4 regions of the Martelella soudanensis genome follow, and region 4 is predicted to be linked to each of the others. Evidence: riboswitches for the same ligand, from Rfam matches in the RefSeq annotation. Region 4 holds a riboswitch; each other region holds the start of a gene.

Region 1 (2,197 bases), 790 kb from region 4:
TACATAATCTGAAATGGTGCGGGGCAATATATTCATTCCCTCCGGCTACCATAGGCTGAGGCACGCGGTTGCGCGAATGTCCTGCGCCAATAAGACGCGAACGAGTCACAAACGAGGCAAACCCGTTTCGGTTCCATCACTGAAAGGAAATAGTTTCGATCGATAAAGACGTCTTTCCGGGAATCCGGCATGGGTATGGCTCACCAAAAAGGGCTGACACACGGCGTTGCGTACCAGCCCATTATTAGCAAAGCCATTCAGCCAAAGAATGGCAAAATCATGGCAGGTTGCCACCTTCGCGCCGCAATATTTTCACATAGTTCGAAAACCGCGCGGCAGCGTTGATCAGGGACCCCGATCAGGCGGCCTTCACGATCTCGACCAGTTCGACCGCGAAGTTCAGGTCCTGGCCCGCCAGCGGATGATTGGCATCGACCGTGACTTCCCGCTCCTCGACCCTAGTGACGATCAGCGGCACGGTCTGGCCATCGGGCGTGCGCGCCTGAAGCTGCATGCCGGGGGCGACCTCGACCTCCTGCGGCATCGCGGAGCGCGGTACGACCTGCACCTTCTGCGGGTCGTGGGGGCCGTAGGCTTCGGTGGAGGCCACCTTCACATCGCGATTGTCTCCGACGGCCATGCCGGCGATCTCGCGGTCGAGGCCGGGGATGATCTGGCCGGCGCCCACGGTGAATTCCAGCGGCTGGCGGCCATCGGAACTGTCAAAGGTCGAACCGTCATTGAGGGTTCCGGTGTAGTGAATACGAACGGTATCGCCCGTTTTGGCTTCTGTCATTTCGTGTGCTCCTTCCTTTTGAACACTGCACGCTGGCCGCGATCGGCCGCGCCGTTTCCCGTTTCCAGAGTGCTTTCGCCCCTGAAGGATGAGCCGACACGCTTTGTTTTCGCATGACGACCGGCTTGGCATCCGGCAGGCCGGACCCGCTCTTTACCTAGTGCGTTTGAGCCGATTTTTCAAATCATGCGCCTCTTGAAATGCCGGGAGCGCCGCGATAGGTGTTGATGAGCTCTAACGGGGTGCGATTTTCGCTGAGAGGCCTGAGGCCAACCCGAAGAACCTGATCCGGCTAGCACCGGCGGAGGGATTAGAGGCGCAGGACGCCGTTTTCCCCTTCAGTCACGGAACACAAAGGAGGCGTCATGATCCATCGCTCAGCCATCGCAATTCTGGCGCTCGCAGCCCTTCCGGCCCTGCCGGCGGCAGCCCAGGAGGGCAAGGTCCTCACCGTCTACACCTATGAAAGCTTCAATGCCGAATGGGGGCCCGGACCGCTGGTGAAGGCGGCCTTCGAGAAGACCTGCGGCTGCACGCTGAAATTCGTCAGCGTCCAGGATGGCGTCGCCCTTCTCAACCGGCTGAAGCTTGAGGGGCAGTCGAGCCCGGCCGACATCGTTCTCGGCCTCGACAACAACCTGATCCACGAGGCGAAGGAAACCGGCTTTTTCGCAGACTCCGGGGTCTCGACCGAGAATACCGAAATTCCCGGCGGTTTTTCCGACGAAGTGTTCGTGCCCTTCGATTACGGCTGGTTCGACATCGTCTATGACACCGAAAGCATCGACGCGCCGCCGACCACGCTCGACGAACTGGTCAACGGACCCGCCGGCGAGAAGCTGGTGATCGAGGACCCGCGCACCTCCACGCCCGGGCTCGGCATGCTGCTGTGGATGAAATCGGTCTATGGCGATGACGCCGCCCAGCAGTGGAAAAAACTCTCCGACCGGATCCTGACGGTCGCGCCGGGCTGGTCGGAGGCCTACGGGCTGTTTACCAGCGGCGAGGCGCCGATGGTGCTGTCCTACACCACCTCGCCGGCCTATCACGAGATCGCCGAGGGCAGCGATCGCTACAAGGCGATCGATTTCAAGGACGGGCTCTATATCCAGATCGAGGTCGCCGGCATGACCGCCATGGCCGATGATCCCGCGCTTGCGAAATCCTTCCTCGAATTCATCCTGACCCCCGGTTTTCAGGACGCGATCCCGACCCATAACTGGATGATGCCGGCAGCCGCCACCACCGATCCGCTGCCCGCCGCCTTCGCGGATGCGGTCAAGCCCGAAAAGACCCTGCAATTTTCACCGGACGTGGTCGCCGAAAACCGTCAGAAATGGATCGATGAATGGCTGAACGCCATGAGCGCGCGGTGAGTGCGGCTGTTTCCGTCTCAAGCTT
Region 2 (2,197 bases), 1.7 Mb from region 4:
GCCCCGCCGAAGGCCGCGTCCGACATGTAGGACACCATGATGCCGATGGTGATCATCAGTTGGAAGGCCGAGACGATGGTGCCGCGAATGCGCGCCGGCGCGACCTCGGCCAGAAACATCGGCGCGGTCATCGCCGAGGCGCCGATGCCGACGCCTATCACGAGGCGGGCAAGGGTCAGGACATACTGGTTGAAGGCAAGCGCGGAGATCAGCGAGCCGACCAGAAAGATGATCGCTCCCAGGATCAGCATCGGCTTGCGTCCGTACCGATCGGTGGTGATCATGGCAAGGATGGTGCCTGCGACCGCGCCGAGCGGTACGGCAGAGGTGATCACGCCTTCCATGAAGGCCGACACCGTGAAATCCTGCTTGATGAACGGCAACGCGCCGGAAATCACGCCCTGGTCGAAACCGAAGAGCATGCCGAACAGCGCTGCCACAATGACGATGGCGATTAACATCGAGTTTCCTCCGCTCTGACGGCAGATCCTGACTGTCGCCGCCCCTTACGCATATGGCCCTGTTTGTTAACCGCGGCTGAAAAACCGCGGCCGGCCTTGAACCACAAGTTGAAAATGGAAACCGCCCCCCTTGTCAAATCCTTTCGGGCTTTGGTCGGTATATTAGCGGGCACTTCCGTCTATGCCGCCGTGGCTCTTGACCTCCGCCCCCCGCGCGGCATAGATAGCCTCATCCGAGGGGTGTGTTTTTAAAACACTGAGATGGCCGATGGCCGAACCCTTGAACCTGATCCGGGTTATGCCGGCGTAGGAACGGAGTTTGGTCTTGAGCGACACGCCCAGAAAATCAGCCTCTATTGACGCCTCCGCTGCCCGGCCATGCCGGGGAGAGCGGGATTGAAGCGTACCCTTTCGGCTGTTCTCACCTTTTTGACGATCGTGATCGGGCTCCTTGCGCTTTGGCAGGCGATCATCGTTCTCGGCGACCTGCCGCGCTATATCCTGCCGCCGCCGCTCGCCGTGCTCGCAAAGATCGGCACCGCCCATGCCATGCTGCTTGAAGAGGCGCTGGTGACGCTCAGGGAAATCCTGGCGGGTTTTGCGATCGGCGCTGTCTTCGGCGCGGCGGCGGCCATTTTGATATCGGCCTTTCCCCGGATCGGCCGTTTCATCTGGCCCGTGCTGGTGGTGCTGCAATCCTTTCCCGTGTTCGTGATCGCGCCGATGCTGGTGCTCTGGTTCGGCTTCGGCATCGCTTCCAAGGTGGTGATGACGACGATCATCGTGTTCTTCCCCGTCGCCTCCAGTTTCGCCGACGGACTGCGGCGCACCGATCCGGAAGTGGTGGCAGCGGCAAGGCTCGATGGCGCCGGGCATTTCGAGATGCTGCGCTTCATCCGCCTGCCGCTGGCGCTGCCCCAGCTGTTTTCCGGCCTCAGGATCGCGGCCCCGCTGGCCCCGCTTGGCGCCGTCGTCGGCGAATGGGTGGGCTCTGCCGGCGGGCTCGGCTTTCTCATGGTCCAGGCCAATGCCCGCATGCAGACCGAAACCGTGTTCGCCGCCATGCTGATCCTGGCGCTCGAAGCCGTGCTGTTTCGAAAGGCGGTGGATCTCGCCGCTCCCTTCTTCACCCGCTGGTCGCATGAGGATTGAGCGGCCGGCTCGAACATATAGGAGAATGACATGCTGAAGAAATTCGCGCTCGCCGCAGCCCTTGCCGTTGCGCAGGGTCTTGCGCCGGGACTGGCAAGTGCCGCCGACAAACTCGACGTGATCCTGGAATGGTATGTGAACCCTGACCACGCGCCGCTGGTGATTGCCGCAGAGAACGGCTATTTCGCCGATCAGGGGCTCGACGTTGAACTGCTCCCGCCGTCCGACCCTTCCATGGTGCCGCGCATGGTGGCGGCCGGCAAGGTCGATATCGGCATTCACTACCAGCCCAACCTCTATCTCGATCATGAGGCCGGCATCGATATCGTCCGCTTCGGCACACTCGTCTCGACCCCGCTCAACACGCTGACGGTGCTTTCGGACGGGCCGATCAAGTCCGTTGCCGACCTGAAGGGCGGGAAGATCGGCTTTTCGGTCGCGGGCATCGAGGACGCGGTCGTGGCCACGATGCTTGAAAACGCCGGCCTTGCCAAAGACGACATCACCCTCATCAACGTCAATTTCGCGCTCACCCAGTCGCTGCTTTCCGGGCAGGTCGACGCGACCATCGGCTCATTCCGCAA
Region 3 (2,197 bases), 2.0 Mb from region 4:
GCGGCGGGACAGCACAGCCAGAATGAGCGCGTACATGGCCGCCAGCGCCGCCGCCTCCGTGGTCGTGACGATGCCCAGGCGAATGCCGAACACCACGATCAGGCCGAGACCGAAGGCCGGCAGGGCCGCGATCCCGGCACGCTTGCGCATGGTTGCCGAAGCCGGCGGCCCGCCGCTCGCGGCGGCCATCGCAAATCTTATGGCGACGGCGAGAAAAGCGGCCATCAGCAGGCCGGCAAACAGCCCGCCGACGAGCAGCGCGCCAACCGGAAGATTGGTCGCCGTCGCCAGTATGAGAAAGGCGATCGATGGGGGAATGACATTGTCGAGAACGGAGGACGCGGCGACAAGCGCCCCGGCGCGGGCGGGCGGATAGCCGTGACGCACCAGTTCGGGATGGAACGTCGAGGCGGAAAACGCGGCATTGGCAACGGAGGAGCCGGATGCTCCTGAAAACAGAACGCCGGTCAACAGCGTCGTCTGCGCCAGCCCGCCACGATAATGGCCGACCAGCGAAGCCGCGAATGTGACGAGTTTGCCGGCCGCGCCCGACAGTTTCAGGAACGCGCCCGCGAGGAGAAAGAAAGGGATCGCCAGCAACAGGAATTTAGACATTCCGGCAACGCTATTGACGATGATCGCCTGTTCCGTCTGCAGCGCCCCGAAGGCGATTGCGATATAGGACGATGCCAGAAAGACATGGGCGAGCGGCGCGCCCGCCAGCAAGCCGAGAGAGGCGGCAACCACCAGCGGCAGGCTTGCCGGCAGCCCGGCGTCGATTGCAAGTCGGCCGACCGCCCCATAGACAACGCCGCCGAAGATGAGGGCGAGAAGCAGGGGCCAACCGGCGGACCGCTCCAGCCGGCGCAGGCACAGCAGCGCGAGCAGCCCCAGACCGCCGAAGGCGGGAAAGGTGAAGCGGACCCATTCCGGCAGCCCGAGCGTCGGCGACATGCCGCCAAGCCCGAGGCTCGCGCCGATGCCGCCGACGAGGAGGATCAGCCCGGCGACAACGCTGACGCCGTCGGCCACGACGCGCAGCATCCCGGACGCGCGACCGGACAAGCGCTTTGCGAGACCGTCGAACCGCATCGACAGCGGACCGGAGAAGGTCAATGGCAGGCCCGCGGAAATCAGACCGATGTTCAGCCAGATGCCGAGATCCTCCATGCCGATGACGCCGGTGTGAAAGACATAGCGCAGGCAGACGCCGGCCATGACAAGTGCCAGCATCGCCATCAGGATAACCGCGGCGAGCAGACCGAGGGCGGTTTCCAGCCCGTCCGCAAGCCGTCCGGCCGCGCGACGGGTGACCGTTGCAGCCCGGGTCACGGCCGGCACGGCCTGACGCATGAACGGTCGCCCAGACGGCGGCGCCATTGGCGGCCTGCGGTTCTCATCGGGAGGCAAGGCTTCATGGTGCGATCTCCAGGATGTTGCAATCACGGAGACCGGCGGAGAAGAGAAACACAATGGCGAAGCGGCCAAATTTTCCGTTCCTACGCCGGCATGACCCGGATCAGGTTCAAGGGTCCGGCTCAGCGCCGTCTCAGCATCGCATGATGCACCCCTCGGAATAGTCAGGTTTTGTCCGCCTTTCAGGCCTCTGTCAATGGCATGGCGCGTACGCGATGCCCGGCGGCGGGAATTTCGGGAGCCCGCGATATCCGGAAAAGCCTGTCGGGTACACTCTGTCGGCGCGGGCTCACTGAAGCCTGAGCAGCAGAGCCATCGACGGTTCGCCCGTGACGTTCAGCCCGTTCTGCCGCTGGTAGGCGGCGATCGCCGCGCGGGTCTGGTCGCCGAATACGCCGTCGACGGCGCCGGCATCGTAGCCCGCCGCCGCAAGCCGCGATTGCAGCTGTTTGCGCTGATCGGCGGTGAAACCATAACCGTCTGCGGGGAAACCGCCCCTCAGCGGGCCCGCGCCCGCAATACGGTCGGCGAGATATGCCACGCCCAACGCATAATTGGTGGAATTGTTATAGCGCTTGATGACGTTGAAATTCGGCCCCACGACAAAGACCGGGCCGCCGGGCTGGGGCTGTATCCTGGTGGTTGCGGCGGCGGCGCCCGGCGAGCCCTCCTCGCCGCCCCAGGGCTGGCCTTTCCGCCAACCGGAGCGGGCAAGATAATTGGCCGTGCTCGCAAGCGCGTCGGTCGGGTCGCTGTCCCAGATATCGCGACGGCCGTCACC
Region 4 (2,197 bases):
ATGCCGCCGACCTTCTCCAGCGCCTGGTAGAGCGGCACCGTGCCGATCGGCACGGGCGCGTTGCGGATGATCCAGTCGCGGATATTGTGGATGTTGCGCCCCGTGGAAAGGTCCATCACCGTATCCGCGCCCCAGCGGATCGCCCAGACCATCTTCTCGACTTCCTCGGCCATCGAGGAGGTGACGGCTGAGTTGCCGATATTGGCGTTGATCTTGACGAGAAAATTGCGGCCGATCGCCATCGGCTCCAGTTCCGGGTGATTGACGTTGGCCGGGATGATCGCCCGGCCGCGCGCCACCTCGTCGCGCACGAATTCAGGCGTGATGAAATCGGGGATTTCGGCGCCGAAAGCCTCGCCGTCCCGTTCTCGCGCCTGCCTTGCCGCCTGCCGGCCGAGATTTTCGCGGATGGCGACAAACTCCATTTCCGGGGTGACGATCCCGGCGCGGGCATAGGCCATCTGGGTAATGGCGCGGCCATTTTTCGCGCGCTTCGGTTGGTGCCGCACCGGAAATTCCGGCGTCAGGCGCTTGCCCTCGGCAAAGCCATTGTCCTCGGGCTTCACATGGCGGCCTTCATATTGTTCCGTGTCGCCCCGCGCGGCGATCCAGGCTTCGCGCGGACACGGCAGGCCGCGCTCGATGGCGATCTCGACTTGCGGGTCGGTAAAGGGGCCGGAGCTGTCATAGACGGTCACAGGCGGCTCGCCCGCCGTGGGGTGCAGGTCGATCTCGCGCATGGGAACGCGGATCTCGGGGTGGAGAACGCCCGCGTGCCAGACGCGGCGCGAGGCGGGCAGCGGGCCCGTGGTGACGGTTGGGAAAAGATCTTTCATTGGTTGGAGCCTCCAGTGCTCGAAGCGTGGAGACCCAGTTCCCGGTAATGAATGGAGATTGGCCGCGTGAAACACGCCGTAAAAGTCTCGGCCAAAGCCGCGCAGCCCGAACACCATCCCTACGCCAGTATGAACTGGATCAGGTTCATCGGGTCACTGCGCTGCGCGGACCTTTCGGACCGGCTATCAGAATCTCAGCCCCTTGTCGGGACCCCCCGGGTGAATGTGCCGAGATTGCGTTCCGACAGCCGCTTTGTCAACAGCCGTGCAAGTGGCTCGGTTTTCCGCCTCCATCTCTTCGGTGAACGCGCTGCCGATGTTGAGAGCGCGCCGAACCGGGCCGAAGCCGGTACTACTGCTCGATCGCCAGCGTCATGTTGACGGTGATATTGTAGGTGTTTTCGCCGGCAGCGATCGGCGGCGCGCCTTCCGCTTTCGCCATCATCACGTCGGCTCGAAACATCATCGGCTGCGGCATCGAACTCTGCTCGGAAATCGACATCACCTTGCCGAGCGTGACGCCGGCGGCCTCGGCGAGCGTTTCCGCCTTGGCAAGCGCATTGGCGACGGCCTCGCGCCGCGCCTCGTCTTCGGCCGCCGAAGGATCGCTGTTGGAAAACGAAATCCCGCCGCCGGAATTGACCCCGAGCTTGACCGCATGGTCGAGCACGGCGGAAAGCTTGGCGAGGTCGCGCACCCGCACATTCAGGCCGTTCTGCACCTCGTAGCCGACGATTTCGCTGGTCATCGTTCCGTCATCGGCCTTGACCTGCTGATAGCGCGGGCTCACCGAGAAATTGCTGGTCTGGAAGTCCTTCTCAGCGATGCCGTCCTGTTTCAGCGCGTCGATCACCTTCTGCATGGCGGCCGAGTTTTGCGAAAGCGCTGTCGCCGTGTCATCGGCCTGGCTGACGACGGAGAGCGAGACCGTCGCCATATCCGGCACCAGAGTGGCATCGCCATCGGCCGAGACATTGATGACGGCCGGCGGCTGGGTGCTGTCGGCGAAGGCTGCCGTGCCTGCAAGCGGCAAGGCGAAAAGCAGGCCCGCGGCGGCAATGCGGACAGGTAGGCGGACAGGTAGATTGGCCATGGAAATCCCTCCTTGAAATGTGCGTCCCCTCCTCTTGACCAGCAATTGTGAAGCCAATGCGGCGGGAACTTGCGATGCCCATCAATTTGGAGTAGTCGGAGGGTCCGCGCAAGGAACCATTGCCCGCGCGGACCGTCGCTGCCTGTCTCGGCCGCGGACAGGGCCTGTAGCTCAATGGTTAGAGCCGGCGGCTCATAACCGCTTGGTTGGGGGTTCGAGTCCCTCCAGGCCCACCATTTTTGAATTTTGACAGTTGTTGTCGTCCGAC

What was found. Region 4 has a riboswitch for thiamine pyrophosphate ahead of thiC (phosphomethylpyrimidine synthase ThiC). Riboswitches for the same ligand answer to the same signal wherever they lie in the genome.
Region 1: it holds a riboswitch for thiamine pyrophosphate, as region 4 does, so the genes downstream of both, thiB (thiamine ABC transporter substrate binding subunit) here and thiC (phosphomethylpyrimidine synthase ThiC) in region 4, are expected to answer to the same signal.
Region 2: it holds a riboswitch for thiamine pyrophosphate, as region 4 does, so the genes downstream of both, HQ843_RS10830 (ABC transporter permease) here and thiC (phosphomethylpyrimidine synthase ThiC) in region 4, are expected to answer to the same signal.
Region 3: it holds a riboswitch for thiamine pyrophosphate, as region 4 does, so the genes downstream of both, HQ843_RS11960 (TRAP transporter large permease) here and thiC (phosphomethylpyrimidine synthase ThiC) in region 4, are expected to answer to the same signal.

The regions. Positions count from the first base shown of each region.
Region 1 covers NZ_CP054861.1:1,309,517-1,311,713, forward strand. The annotation lists gene HQ843_RS06315 (FKBP-type peptidyl-prolyl cis-trans isomerase) at 359-796, opposite strand; TPP riboswitch at 1,025-1,123, shown strand; gene thiB (thiamine ABC transporter substrate binding subunit) at 1,162-2,172, shown strand.
Region 2 covers NZ_CP054861.1:2,257,915-2,260,111, reverse strand. The annotation lists gene HQ843_RS10835 (sugar porter family MFS transporter) at 1-461, opposite strand, end outside; TPP riboswitch at 688-791, shown strand; gene HQ843_RS10830 (ABC transporter permease) at 858-1,613, shown strand; gene HQ843_RS10825 (ABC transporter substrate-binding protein) at 1,647-2,197, shown strand, end outside.
Region 3 covers NZ_CP054861.1:2,509,404-2,511,600, reverse strand. The annotation lists gene HQ843_RS11960 (TRAP transporter large permease) at 1-1,353, opposite strand, end outside; TPP riboswitch at 1,480-1,582, opposite strand; gene HQ843_RS11955 (lytic murein transglycosylase) at 1,706-2,197, opposite strand, start outside.
Region 4 covers NZ_CP054861.1:515,878-518,074, forward strand. The annotation lists gene thiC (phosphomethylpyrimidine synthase ThiC) at 1-836, opposite strand, end outside; TPP riboswitch at 935-1,064, opposite strand; gene HQ843_RS02500 (SIMPL domain-containing protein) at 1,189-1,929, opposite strand; tRNA gene HQ843_RS02505 (tRNA-Ile) at 2,090-2,165, shown strand.